2 regions of the Oceanobacillus sp. FSL K6-3682 genome follow, and region 1 is predicted to be linked to the other one. Evidence: riboswitches for the same ligand, from Rfam matches in the RefSeq annotation. Region 1 holds a riboswitch; the other holds the start of a gene.

Region 1 (6,437 bases):
CTGGTTTAATCAATTTGTTCAGGCAAATACATTTTATATTTATTTTGGTATTTTAATCATTATTATTGCCGCAATTCTTTTTTACAGACAGTTAAAAGGAATTAAGCCGCGAAAAGCAGATGAATCTGAAAAAGGATCACGCCAGACGAAAATAGGAGCAGAAATATATACATATAAAATTCAAATAGTACCTGCTATTGTCATTGCGTTCTTTGTCGGGATGCTGTCAGGCTTTTTTGGTATAGGCGGAGGAGCAATTATGGTTCCAGTTATGCTGCTTGTATTTGGTTTTCCTGCACATATTGCAACAGCTACCTCTATGTTTATGATTATTTTCGTCAGCTTATTTGGAAGCATAACGCATGTTGCCCTCGGCAATATTGAGTGGGCCTATGTACTTTTCTTCATTCCTGGAGCATGGATTGGCGGTAAGCTGGGTGCATTTACAAACCAAAAGATTTCAAGCTCGTTATTGGAGCTGTTTTTAAGAATCTTATTGATTATAATGGGAATTCGGATGATTTTACAAGGTATCGGTTAGGGGCGGGTGAAGTATGTCTGAAGAAAAAATTTATTTTTACTATACAAACGATTTGCATAGTAATTTTGAACAGTGGCCAAGAGTAACAGCATTTTTAAAAGAGAAGCAAGACTTAAGAAAGCAAAATAAAGAATCTTACTTTACGATGGATGTAGGAGATCATGTGGATCGGTCCCATCCTATTACAGAAGCCTCAAGTGGGCTGGCCAATGTAGAGTTATTAAATGAAGCAGGCTATGATATCGTGACGATTGGAAATAATGAGGGTATCACATTGTCCCATCAAGAATTATATCAATTATATGATAAGGCGGATTTTCAAGTTGTGTGCAGTAATTTATTTAGTATGGATGAGTTTACACCATTTTGGTTAAAACGTACGCATACATTTACAACAGAAAGCGGTATACGGATAGGAGTATTAGGCTTAACGGCTCCATTTAATGCTTTTTATAATCTGCTTGACTGGAATGTAGAAAATGAATTTGACATTATTGAAAGCTATATAGAAGAATTAGCCAGAGAAACAGATATGATTATTCTGCTTTCACATTTAGGAATTTCAGTGGACCAGGAAATTTCGAGGAGATATCCGGATATTGATGTTATTATTGGCGGACATACGCATCACTTATTAGAAGAAGGTGAAGTGGTAAATCAGACCCTGATAACTGCAGCTGGGAAGCATTGTTACTATATGGGTGAAGTAGAGGTTATCTGGGATCATGAAAAGAAGCAGATTATCTCTAAAGAAGCGGATGCAGTAAGTTTAATAGACAGCGTAAAGGATTTGAAGACTGAAGAGCATCTGCAGCAATTATTGCAGCAGGCAAATCATTATTTGGATCAGGTAGTAGCAGTTGTGGAAGAGCCTCTTGAGGTAAAATGGTTTGGAGAAACGCCAATTATCCAATCTTTGACAAAAGTACTCAAAAGATGGACCAATGCAGATATCGCAATGCTGAATGCTGGGGTATTATTAGATTCACTGCCGGCTGGAGCAATTACAAAAGGAGATCTTCACCGGATTTGTCCGCATCCGATTAATCCTGTCCTTGTTGATTTAAGAGGAGATGAAATTGTAGAGACAGTCAGAGCATCGCTTTCTACCTCTTTTACAGAACTGAAATTAAAAGGATTTGGCTTTCGGGGAGAAATTTTAGGTAAAATGATTTTCTCTGGGATCAGGGTAGAGACAGCTTTTCATCGTAATGGTGATATTTATGTAAAGCAGGTTTATACAGAAAATGGTTACCCGATTAATCCAGATAAAACTTACTATGTTGCTACTGCGGATGTATTTACCCTTGGCCAGCTGCTGCCGGAAATTGCCCGTTCTGCGAAAAAACAATATTTTGTACCAGAGTTTTTACGTGATCTATTAGCCTATGCTGTAAAGCAGTCTTAGACACTGTCACTTCCACTTGTGACGTTCTCCCCCTTCTCTGCATACACTTATCACGAGAGAATAACAGAGGGGGGCTTTTTTTATGATTACGGTAGAACCTCTTGAGGTGGATGGAATTATTTTTACAGCAGTAAGTGTTGAGCTGCCAAAAACAACCTTATTAACGATTAGTAATGATATAGGGTACATTATGTGTGCAGCACTGGATGTTGATATTTTCAATGAAATACCTAAGCTGAAAGAAAGAAATGTCATTGCCGGCCGCGCAATGGGAGTAAGAACCATTGATCAATTGTTGAATGCTCCATTACAAAAAATTACAGATGCTTCCAAGGAGCACGGGTGGGAAGTAGGAATTACCGGAAAGGAAGCATTGCTTAAAATATCATAATATGTTTAAAGACAAAAAAACACTTCTTTTATTCATGCTGTTTTAGTATGAAATGAAAAAAGTGTTTTTTGTATTTCAATATCATGAAATGGTGTTTGTGTGTCCTCTTCTAATATTCTGAATGAGAAAAAATATTGCGTATATGTTAATCCGCTTTACATTGTTCTAATTCACTTCAACAGATGCATAAATTATAAAGGAGGGGGGTTGTTTCGTTGAGGTTTAAAAAACGGTATCGATATCGGCCAAGAAGAAAAAGAAGAATGCCTCCATCCCGGCGCTCCATTCTGATGCTGACATTTATCTTGTTTTTTACAGCGGTTGGTTTCAGCTTTTACTTGATTAATGTTAAAATTGAACCGATTATTATTGATATTGCTAAACGAAAAGCAGATGAATTTGCAACAAGAGCGATTAATTCTGCTGTTAATTATGTAGAGGATTATGGATTTGAAGATATGGTTACAATCACATATGATAATGAAGGAAATTTTGTAACATATAACTGGAACCCGGCAGTCATCGGTGAAGTTAACAGAGTAGCTACAGACCGGGTTGAAGAATTTTTTACTTATGTAAATCGTGGAGAGCAGCTTGAATTTGAACATAATCTGCATGAACCAGATGACTATGAGGGTGGTGCAGAAGGAAGGGCTCAAGTAGATCCTACTTTGATTGAGATTCCTTTAGGGCAAATAACAGGGAATTCTGTATTAGCTAATTTAGGCCCCAAAATCCCAATTAATATGGAGGTTGTCGGAGCTGTACGGACGAATATTGTAGACAAAAAAGAAGAGTTTGGTATTAATGGAGCTTGGGTCTCTTTGTATATTAATGTAGAAGCTGATGTACAGATTATTGTGCCATTTACTTCGGAAGTAAGAACAGTACATACTGAACTTTATTTGGACGGAGGAGCAATTATGGGCAAAGTACCCGATTTTTATGGAGGAGATGGGAATGTTCCGAATATTGCCATTCCGAAAGATGATTTGCAGAAGGATTAAAGATGTAGTATAGTACAGTTTAGTTGAATAAAAACCTTATCAGATCGGTGAGGTAGAGGCGCAAATTATATAAGTATCCAGCAGGAGAATGACAACTGTGATTGCCGGAGAAAGGATAGTTTGCCGAAGTATATAAAGGGGTCGTACTTTATATTGCTGGCATATTACTGAAAAAGTACTATGCTGTCATGTAATAATTTACATGGAGAACTACTGATCGAAATGGAGGATAACGTGAATTGGTGAAACAATGGTAGGTTATTTTCTATCATTGTTTTTTTGCGTTCACAAGGAGATTTTCATCATTTTTTGCAGAAATTGCCTTGTCTGGTTTCCTTATTTCGAATCGGTTGTGAACGCGGGAGGAGATTATTAAATTGTTTTTATTCTCCGCGCGTCGTCAATCTAGCACAGGGATATTTATCCTGAGCCGGGAAATAAATAGATGGAGGTTTTAATATGGATGGTACATTTTGGTCGTTGATACCTGCAATTGTCATGCTGATATTAGTGGTGTTAACAAGAAAGGTTCTTATCTCAATAGGAACAGGGATTGTAGTAGGGGCATTATTATTAAGTAATTTTCATATAGGGGCAACATTAAAAGAAATATGGACTGTGTTCTATACTATTTTTTATGCAAATGGATCAATAGAAACCGGGAACCTATTATTAATTAGTTTTCTCCTTTTCTTAGGGGTGCTTACTGCATTTTTGCAGGCATCCGGCGGAGCAAAAGCTTTTGGGGACTGGATGCTGCAGCGTGTAAGGACACGTACCGGTGCAGAGCTGATGACTGCTGTTATTGGATTGATTATTTTTATAGACGATTATTTTAACAGCTTAGCAGTTGGACAAATTGCGAGACCTGTGACGGACAGACAAAATATTTCCCGTGCAAAACTGGCATACTATATCGATTCCAGTTCTGCTCCGGTTACAGTAATAGCACCAATATCAAGCTGGGGAGCTTATATTATTGGTATTTTAGGCAGTTTATTTGCAGTAAATGGTATTACAACAATTCAGCCGATTGAAGCATTTATACAAATGATACCTTTGAACTTTTATGCTATTGCTTCAATTATTTTAGTATTCATTGTAGCGTATTTTCATTTTGATATAGGTCCAATGTATACACATGAAAAAAGAGCAAGAGAAGAAGGAGAATTGCTTGATCCGAAAAGAAATCAAGTATCGGGAGATTTAGGCGATGTATTTGATCCGCATAGGGACGGGAAAGTTTTTCATCTAATTATTCCTATTATTGTATTATTTATTGTTACGGTGATTGCTATGATTGGAACAGGGGTAAGGGAAACAGAAGGCAGTGCATCCATCATAGACGCTTTTGCAAATACAGATGTCAATCTTTCCTTAATTATTGGCGGTGTCACAGCAGTTCTTACTTCAGTTATTTTTCATATGAAGCAGAGAAAACCTCGCTCAGATATGAGAAGAATTTTTGTAGAAGGCTTTAAAACAATGATTCCAGCAATTAATATTCTTATTCTTGCCTGGATGATCGGTTCTATTATTGGTGAATTAGGGACAGGGAGTTATTTAGCAGGCCTAGTAAATAACTCGTCTATTTCAGCAGATTATCTGCCGGCAATCTTATTTATTATTGCCGGATTAATGGCTTTAGCGACTGGATCATCATGGGGAACTTTTGGTATTATGCTTCCGATCGCGGCAGAAATTATGGCGAATACAGATATGGAATTATTTTTACCTGCCTTAGCGGCTGTGCTTGCTGGAGCAGTATTTGGAGATCATTGTTCACCGATTTCCGATACAACAGTTTTATCTGCAACTGGAGCAGGTGCACATCATATTGATCATGTTCTTACGCAGCTGCCGTATGCTTTCATTGCAGCATTTACAGCTTTAATCGGCTTCTTTGTTGTCGGACTTACCCATTCAACCTGGGTTGCTTTAGCTTTGACGGTTATTCTCTTGATAGGGATTGTCTGGTTTACACAGATATTATTTATTCAGAGAAAAAAGAAGGCATCTTAACGAAGGGCTTGGAATACATTTTAGTATTCCAAGCTTTTTGAATATCTTCTATTGTCATACAATATTTCTGCATAAGCTTTTGTACTAGGTGCTTTTTTATGTGATTTTTATCTTTCTGTAATTAAATACTATAATTTCCATTATTGGATATTGACAAAAGTTGAGGAAGAGATATAATACAATTGAATAGTCTGAAAGTAATGATTTTTGTTATTATTCTATTTTAAAAGCGCTTTCATTATGATTTACTTATTAAAAAGGAGGTTATCATGGATGGAAAATCGTTCACAATGGGGAACACGAGCCGGGTTTATAATGGCTGCTGTCGGATCAGCGATTGGTTTAGGAAATATATGGCGTTTTCCGGCAGTTGCTTATGAGAACGGTGGCGGAGCATTCTTTATACCTTATTTATTTGCTTTATTGACAGCAGGTATTCCTATTTTAATTATGGAATTTGCAATGGGTCAAAAGTATCGTGGATCTGCCCCTTTAACGTTTCGAAGAATTAATAAGAAAACAGAATTTATCGGATGGTGGGCAGTACTTGTCGCATTTGTCATTTCAACATACTATTCAGTGATTATTGCCTGGGCAATATCTTACTCTATCTTTTCTTTTAATCAAACTTGGGGAGCAGATACAGAAGGTTTTTTATTTGGAGAGTATCTGCAGTTAGCTGAAATTCCTGGTCAAATAGGCGGCTTGGTACCAGGCGTGTTAATTCCGCTGATTATTACCTGGCTGTTAGTACTTGGAATCTTATTCCGAGGTGTTAAAAAAGGAATTGAGGTTGCAAACCGTATTTTTATTCCTTTACTTCTTATTGTATTTCTTGTTGTTGTAATTAGAGCAGTCACTTTACCTGGTGCAATGGAAGGCTTGAATGCGTTTTTTACACCTGATTTCAGTCAAATTTTGTCACCAAGTGTATGGATTGCAGCATATGGACAAATTTTCTTTAGTTTATCTATTGCTTTTGCAATTATGATTACTTATTCAAGTTATTTGCCTAAAAAATCAGATATTACGAATAACGCATTTATTGTCGGGTTTGGAAATTCCGGT
Region 2 (6,437 bases), 670 kb from region 1:
GAAAAATTGATTGACAGCCATATCAGTACTATGCTTTCTTGCTGTTTCTCTTACATCTTCATCCCATTCTAAAATAGACAGATCCTGTTTCACGCGTGTAGCGTTGGTTAAATCAAATAACTGGTATTCCAGCCCTTCTTTCAGTGCCTCACTGCCGGGAGTATAAAGCGTGCTCTTCGCAGCTTCTAAATCTTCATCTATGATTTGAATGGCAGTTACTTCATCCAATTCATGCAGATCATAAAACATGGTTACGTAAGTACCATCCATATGATAAACATCATATTCGCCTTCACTCTCTATTTTATAATTAAACCAGCCGTTGCGGATCATTTCTTCCGGCTCACCTAATATCTCGTTTACTGATGACTTGGAATCACCAAGCGCAATATCGTGCTTAGATGACAGTAAATCCTGGTTGGTAAAGAGTCCACGGACTACATCCTGTTCATCGTAAGCAACCATCATAAAGTTTTGATAGTTTTCATGATAAGTGGACCACTCTACCCCATATTCATTTTCACTTTTCCGTTCAGGTTCTCCATACGTCTCTTCAACCTGATCTCTTGTATCTCCAATTTCTACATTGCCCACGGAAAAAGATTGCTCCTCGGGTGTAGTGAGCTCCGGTGTTTCCACTTGCTCATACTCTCTATTTGTTTCTGAACCTGTGATGGAATTAAAAAATGAAGCAGCTTGATCTGATACCTGCCGAAAGTAAAAATCATTATCTACCGCATCATTAATAAAATCACCTGCAGAGGAAAATGTATCACTTACAGCATCAGGAATTATATTACGGACTGGATCTTCCCATAATGGTTTTGTCCAAATGGCTAACAGTATAATTAACAGCAAAAAAAATAATCGCTTAAAAATAGCTATCCCAACCTTTTTAATCTCTTTGATGCAACAAAAGGATTACAACTGATATTTTATTATTTACTGAATCAGTCTTTATTAATCCTTGAAATTAGCAGTCTGCCTGCTGACGTATATTAAATTATACTATGTTCAAATTGCTTTCAACAAATCTGAACATTTTTCATAGTAATGCTCTTGAGAACAAAAGCGCAGAGCGCCTGCTTAAAAACGTAGAGATTGGAGCGGCGCAACTGAGATAAAGAAAACGCGGTGAAGTTGACGAACCGATGTTGACTTTCGCCCACAGGGCATAAGTGCGACGTGAAGTCTCTAAAGTTTGGCGCTCGGAGCTGGACACGGCTGCTTTTCTATAAATAGTTATCCACAAGGCAATTATTCTATAATTTCCTGGTGTATGAAATAATGATTTCAAACACAAAAAGTCCCTTTGACTATGCTACGATTGAAATACTTAACCAAGTTTACTCAATCACCCACCCGACAAGGAGGAAATAGTCAATGAGATACTTTAATGGAAACAAGGTTTTAGAAAAAGTCAATTCGCAAAAGAGATTCGAGGTACTGATTTATGCAATAAAAAAATCTGCTTCTGTATTAATGACAGAAGCAGATTTGACTATCTCTACATCATGGTTCCAAACCACACAGCGAGGAAGGTGCCAATATAGTTTCCAATAATATAGCCCAGGGTACCGACGATTAATATTGGACCTACTAATTGCCGCCAGCCTTTTGCAATCGCAAACGCTGCTGCAGTAGTTGGTCCGCCAATATTTGCATTACTTGCCAGCAAAATTTCCTCTAAGCTCATTCTAAATAGCTTTCCAAAAACAAGAGAAAGTATTAAATTGATTGCGACAATAATAAACGCAAAAACAAGCAATAATGGTGCCGTATTAATAATTAACGTGATGGATGCCGGGACTCCAATAACGACGAAAAATATGTGAATCAGATATGTACCAATTTCCTGACTGCCGTTTAATTCAGAAAAATAATTTGGAAAAACTCCTAAGGCAATAAAAGTAAGTGTTGTTAATACCAGATACTGATCACCGATTAAACCGTTTAACAGGTTATTGAAGAAGGATGCATCTTCTCCACTTGGAATAATACTGGCAAAGAAATCGGCAATTTTTAAAGAAACGACTACTAAAAGAAAAGCTGTTCCAACAGAAAGTGCCATATCCTTTAATGAGACTGATTTTCTCTTCCAAAAGCTTTCTGCTAATGTTTTATCACCATCAGCTGATTGATTCTGCTCCACTTCGTCAATATGAGGCGTTGGATAGCATTTTCTAATAAAGTTCATGGCGGGAATAGCCATCAGCATGATAAATAATAATGCCATCATTAAATTATCAGCAACAACTGCCGCCGAAATAATTTCGCCAGGAGTTTCAAATTTAGCAGCCATTGCTGCAAAATTCACGCCTCCCCCAATATATGTAGCACTGAAAATACCGCTTAATTGGTCTAATAGAGGTATGTAATTCCTTAAAGTGAAAAAGGCAACAATTGTTCCTGCAATCGTACCAATAGAGCTCAGCAGAAAAATAAGCAACAGCCTGCTGCTTTCCTTCCATATTTTTTTAATATTAACATGAAACAACAGAAGCGGTATTGCTAATGGAACAATAATAGACCAGACAGCATCATATACCGGCGACTCCGTTGGAATGATACCAAAATTAGATAAAACCATTGCTCCCACTAATGCAATAATTGCTCCTGTAACCTTGGAAGCCCAGCTATAACGCTGTTCTAAAAAAATACTGACAGATGCCCAGATAATGATAATCCCCCAAAGGGTGATTGTATCATCTGCTTGAATGAATGTTTCTTTCATTAACTCCTCATTCCCTTCTTTTTATGGTTTGTTTCATATTTTACCATTTAAAGTTAATAATTTCGCAGGTATTGTGGAGTATTTTTTTAGAATTATAGTAAATAGTCAGCTGTTACTTAAATGGAAAAAAATTGAAAATACCCTCTCTAAAACGTTTTAGAGAGGGTTCAACAAAAATTTTTATTTTACTTTCTCAAATAAATCCAGTTTATGATTTAAGGATTGCAGCTGTTCATCATTTAATGGGAGCAAGGGCAAACGGACGCCTCCTACATGTACGCCAATTCGATTTAATGCTGCTTTGACGGGTGCAGGGCTGGGTGCTGCAAACATTTCCTGCATTACCGGCAGGATTCGCTGGTGAATAGCAGCAGCTTTTTTCACAGCTCCCTGTTCATATGCCGCAATCATCTCTTGCATCTCATTACCGATAATATGTCCAGAAACGGAAACAATGCCTATGGCTCCGACTGCAAGGGATGGTAATGTTATCGCATCTTCTCCGCTGTATACAGAAAAACTTGCATCCGTCTGTGCCACCATCTCTGTCAGTTTATCCATATCACCACTCGCATCTTTAATTGCCACAATATTATCAACTGCAGATAAACGAATAGCTGTTTCAGCTGCCAAATCTACAGAAGTTCTGCCAGGTACATTGTATAGCATTACTGGCAATTGAACCGCGTTTGCCACTGTTTTAAAATGCTCATACAGACCATCCTGAGAAGGTTTATTATAATAAGGCGTTACGAGCATAATTGCATCAACACCTGTTTTTTCAGCAGCTTGTGACAGCTCAATAGAGCCTTTTGTCTGATTGGAGCCTGTGCCTGCAATCACTGAAACCCTTCCATTTACTTTTTGTACCGTATGAGAAAATAATGCCAGCTTTTCTTCATTTGACAAGGTTGGTGATTCGCCCGTTGTTCCTGCTACTACCAATCCATCTGAACCATTATCAATAAGGTATTCAATCAGATTATCTAATGCATTATAATCAATTTCTTTTTCTTCGTTAAATGGCGTTACCATCGCCGTGACCACTTTTCCAAAATTCATAACAACACACCCTTTGTATAATATCAACATCACTTGATGAAAATAGACGGACAGCGCCTAAGTAAAGTACTAAAAAAACTAGAGGATGGAAAATAATAAAGACAAGCAGAAAAAGTTTTATTTTCTGTCCTTCTGCTTCTGAATTTATTTGATTCTCTTATCATTATTCATTACTTCCATTATTTCCACAAAATAAAAAGCACCAACGGAGACCGCTGCTGCACAAACATTTGAATGTCCTCTCAGCTGATAGCCCTCCACATAGTTTCCTATATGACAGCACCGGATTTATTCAATCCCAGTACCAGTACAATAAGAATACGGCTTATTATACTTCGGCAAATTCCCCTTTCCATATGCTTCATCGCCAGCCTATTCTGCCTCTGCATATTTACTGATGGTCTTTGCACCTCTATCGTTCATCTATGAATAATGAATTTGTTTGTATTATAGCAGGAATACGCAAGAAAAACAAATGAAAAATAGAGATATTTATGGAGTAAGAAAAGCTTTATAGCGACCGCACCAAGATGCAGAAGCCCAATATTGTTCAACTTCTTTACTGGTAAACTATGCAAAATAAAAAAATAGGTGATTCGCCTGCTTGATTATTAATTCTCTTGCAGAAAGTCCATAGACAAGTATCTTTCTCCAGTATCAGGCGCGATACAAACTATCTTTTGTGAAGGCTTCAGACGCTTGGCGACCTCTCTGGCTGCGTAAATGGCTGCAGCCCCGGACGGTCCGATAAATAACCCTTCTTTTTGGGCAAGCTCCTGCAATAAATTCAATGCCTGATCATCATTGATTTGCATGATTTCATCATAAATGGAGGTATTTAAAATCTCAGGTACGAAGCCTGGACTTGTTCCTACTAACTTATGCGGGCCAGGTTCTCCCCCTGATAAGACTGGAGAGCCTTTTGGTTCAACAACAGTAATATGTAAATCCGGAATAAATTTTTTTAGCGATTCTCCCGTACCTGTTACTGTTCCCCCTGTACCGGCAGTACAGACAAAGGCATCTAATTGATTATTCATATCCTTTAAAATTTCCAGTGCAGTTGTTTTACGATGAGCATCAGGGTTCGAAATATTTTTAAATTGCTGGGGAATAAAACTGTTTGGTATTTCCACCTGCAATTCCAGTGCTTTTTTTATGGCGCCCGGCATTTTTTCATTACTTGGTGTTAAAACTACCTTTGCACCATATGCTTTCAAAAGATTTCTTCTCTCTTCTGTACTATTATCGGGCATCACAAGAATTGCCTGATAACCCTTTGCAGAAGCTGCCATTGCCAATCCTATTCCTGTGTTTCCACTTGTCGGTTCAATAATTGTATCTCCCGGTTTTATAAGTCCCTCCTGCTCTGCAATATGAATCATATGAGTTGCAGCCCGGTCTTTTACACTTCCGCTCGGATTAAACATTTCCAGCTTCACATAAATTTTTGCTGCATTTTCTGGCTGCAGTTTATTTAGCTCAACCATGGGTGTCTCTCCTACTAATTCTGTAATATTATCTACAACTCTCATAATTGCCGCCTCCTTCTATTCTTTTAATAAACGCTTATCTACTGAAATATCTGGATTTATCTTCATCAGTTCTTCTACAAAGGTAAATTTATCCTTCGGTGAGATTGCAATTAAATCATATTTTCCGCTTCGGATTTGTATACGATCTAGAGATAGCGCCGGGGCAATAATCGGCATCTTCGCCAGGAGAATTAACTCCATATTTTCTATATAAATCGTTTGACGAATCGGCCCATAATAGACAATTAAACGGTCTTTATCAATCTTATACCCTGTACGGAACCAAAACCAAAGCAATATACTGCATAGTATTAGCATAATGATTAAATTAATTATCTGGCCTTTCAGTAATGGAATAAACACACCACTAAGCACAACAGCCCAAAGAATAACCACCATCCAGGTATCTTTTTTCGATTCAAAATACATTATATTCCCCCATTCATCCTAACAATATCTCATCTTCCATTATAGCCACTGAAAGTGTATATACCAAATTTCAACATTATTTCCATATGTTAAATTTATACAATAAGAATAACTTATATCACCCGAACCCTTTCGTTCTCTATAAAGAACGCAGGGGTTTTCATCCTTTTTCACTTCTATAAGTATAAATAATCTCCACCTAGGTCTGATATCCTTCAACATAAAATGAAAGGAGGGGGGTATGTTCTATACCTATGCCCGGTATAAAGCATACCCCCCCTCACCAAAGAATTAATTAATTTAAAATGATACAGATGGTTTATTTTTTAATGGAGCAAGTAAACGATCCAGATGCTTCCATTCAAGTTTATCTAATTCGGTTATCACTTTATCTTCTTTAAAATCCCATCTGGAACCTTCTAAATCACAGCTAATTGGAACATCACATTTTATTTCCGCTAATTGCCGTGATAAATAAAGCATATCCATATCGGCTTGTAATTTACTTTGTATTCCTTTTGGGAGCCTTTCAATATTCTCTACTAAACCATCGATGGTTTCAAATTCCTCCAGCAATTTTAAGGCTGTTTTTTCTCCAATTCCTTTTACTCCAGGATAATTATCCGAGGAGTCTCCCATCAATCCTTTTAAATCAATGATTTGTGCTGGAGAAAGAG

The links. Region 1 has a riboswitch for lysine ahead of MHH51_RS16520 (Na+/H+ antiporter NhaC family protein). Riboswitches for the same ligand answer to the same signal wherever they lie in the genome.
Region 2: linked by a shared signal. The riboswitch ahead of dapA (4-hydroxy-tetrahydrodipicolinate synthase) and the one ahead of MHH51_RS16520 (Na+/H+ antiporter NhaC family protein) in region 1 are both predicted to bind lysine.

What each region holds. Positions count from the first base shown of each region.
Region 1 is NZ_CP150263.1:3,320,141-3,326,577, reverse strand. Features, by position in the region: gene MHH51_RS16540 (sulfite exporter TauE/SafE family protein) at 1-541, shown strand, start outside; gene MHH51_RS16535 (bifunctional UDP-sugar hydrolase/5'-nucleotidase) at 555-1,949, shown strand; gene MHH51_RS16530 (DUF1805 domain-containing protein) at 2,032-2,340, shown strand; gene yunB (sporulation protein YunB) at 2,556-3,347, shown strand; lysine riboswitch at 3,393-3,568, shown strand; gene MHH51_RS16520 (Na+/H+ antiporter NhaC family protein) at 3,807-5,369, shown strand; gene MHH51_RS16515 (sodium-dependent transporter) at 5,643-6,437, shown strand, end outside.
Region 2 is NZ_CP150263.1:2,650,481-2,656,917, forward strand. Features, by position in the region: gene MHH51_RS13265 (CAP domain-containing protein) at 1-858, opposite strand, end outside; gene MHH51_RS13270 (DUF819 family protein) at 1,508-2,734, opposite strand; gene dapA (4-hydroxy-tetrahydrodipicolinate synthase) at 2,915-3,796, opposite strand; lysine riboswitch at 4,039-4,219, opposite strand; gene cysK (cysteine synthase A) at 4,408-5,331, opposite strand; gene MHH51_RS13285 (PH domain-containing protein) at 5,347-5,760, opposite strand; gene MHH51_RS13290 (5'-3' exonuclease) at 6,061-6,437, opposite strand, start outside.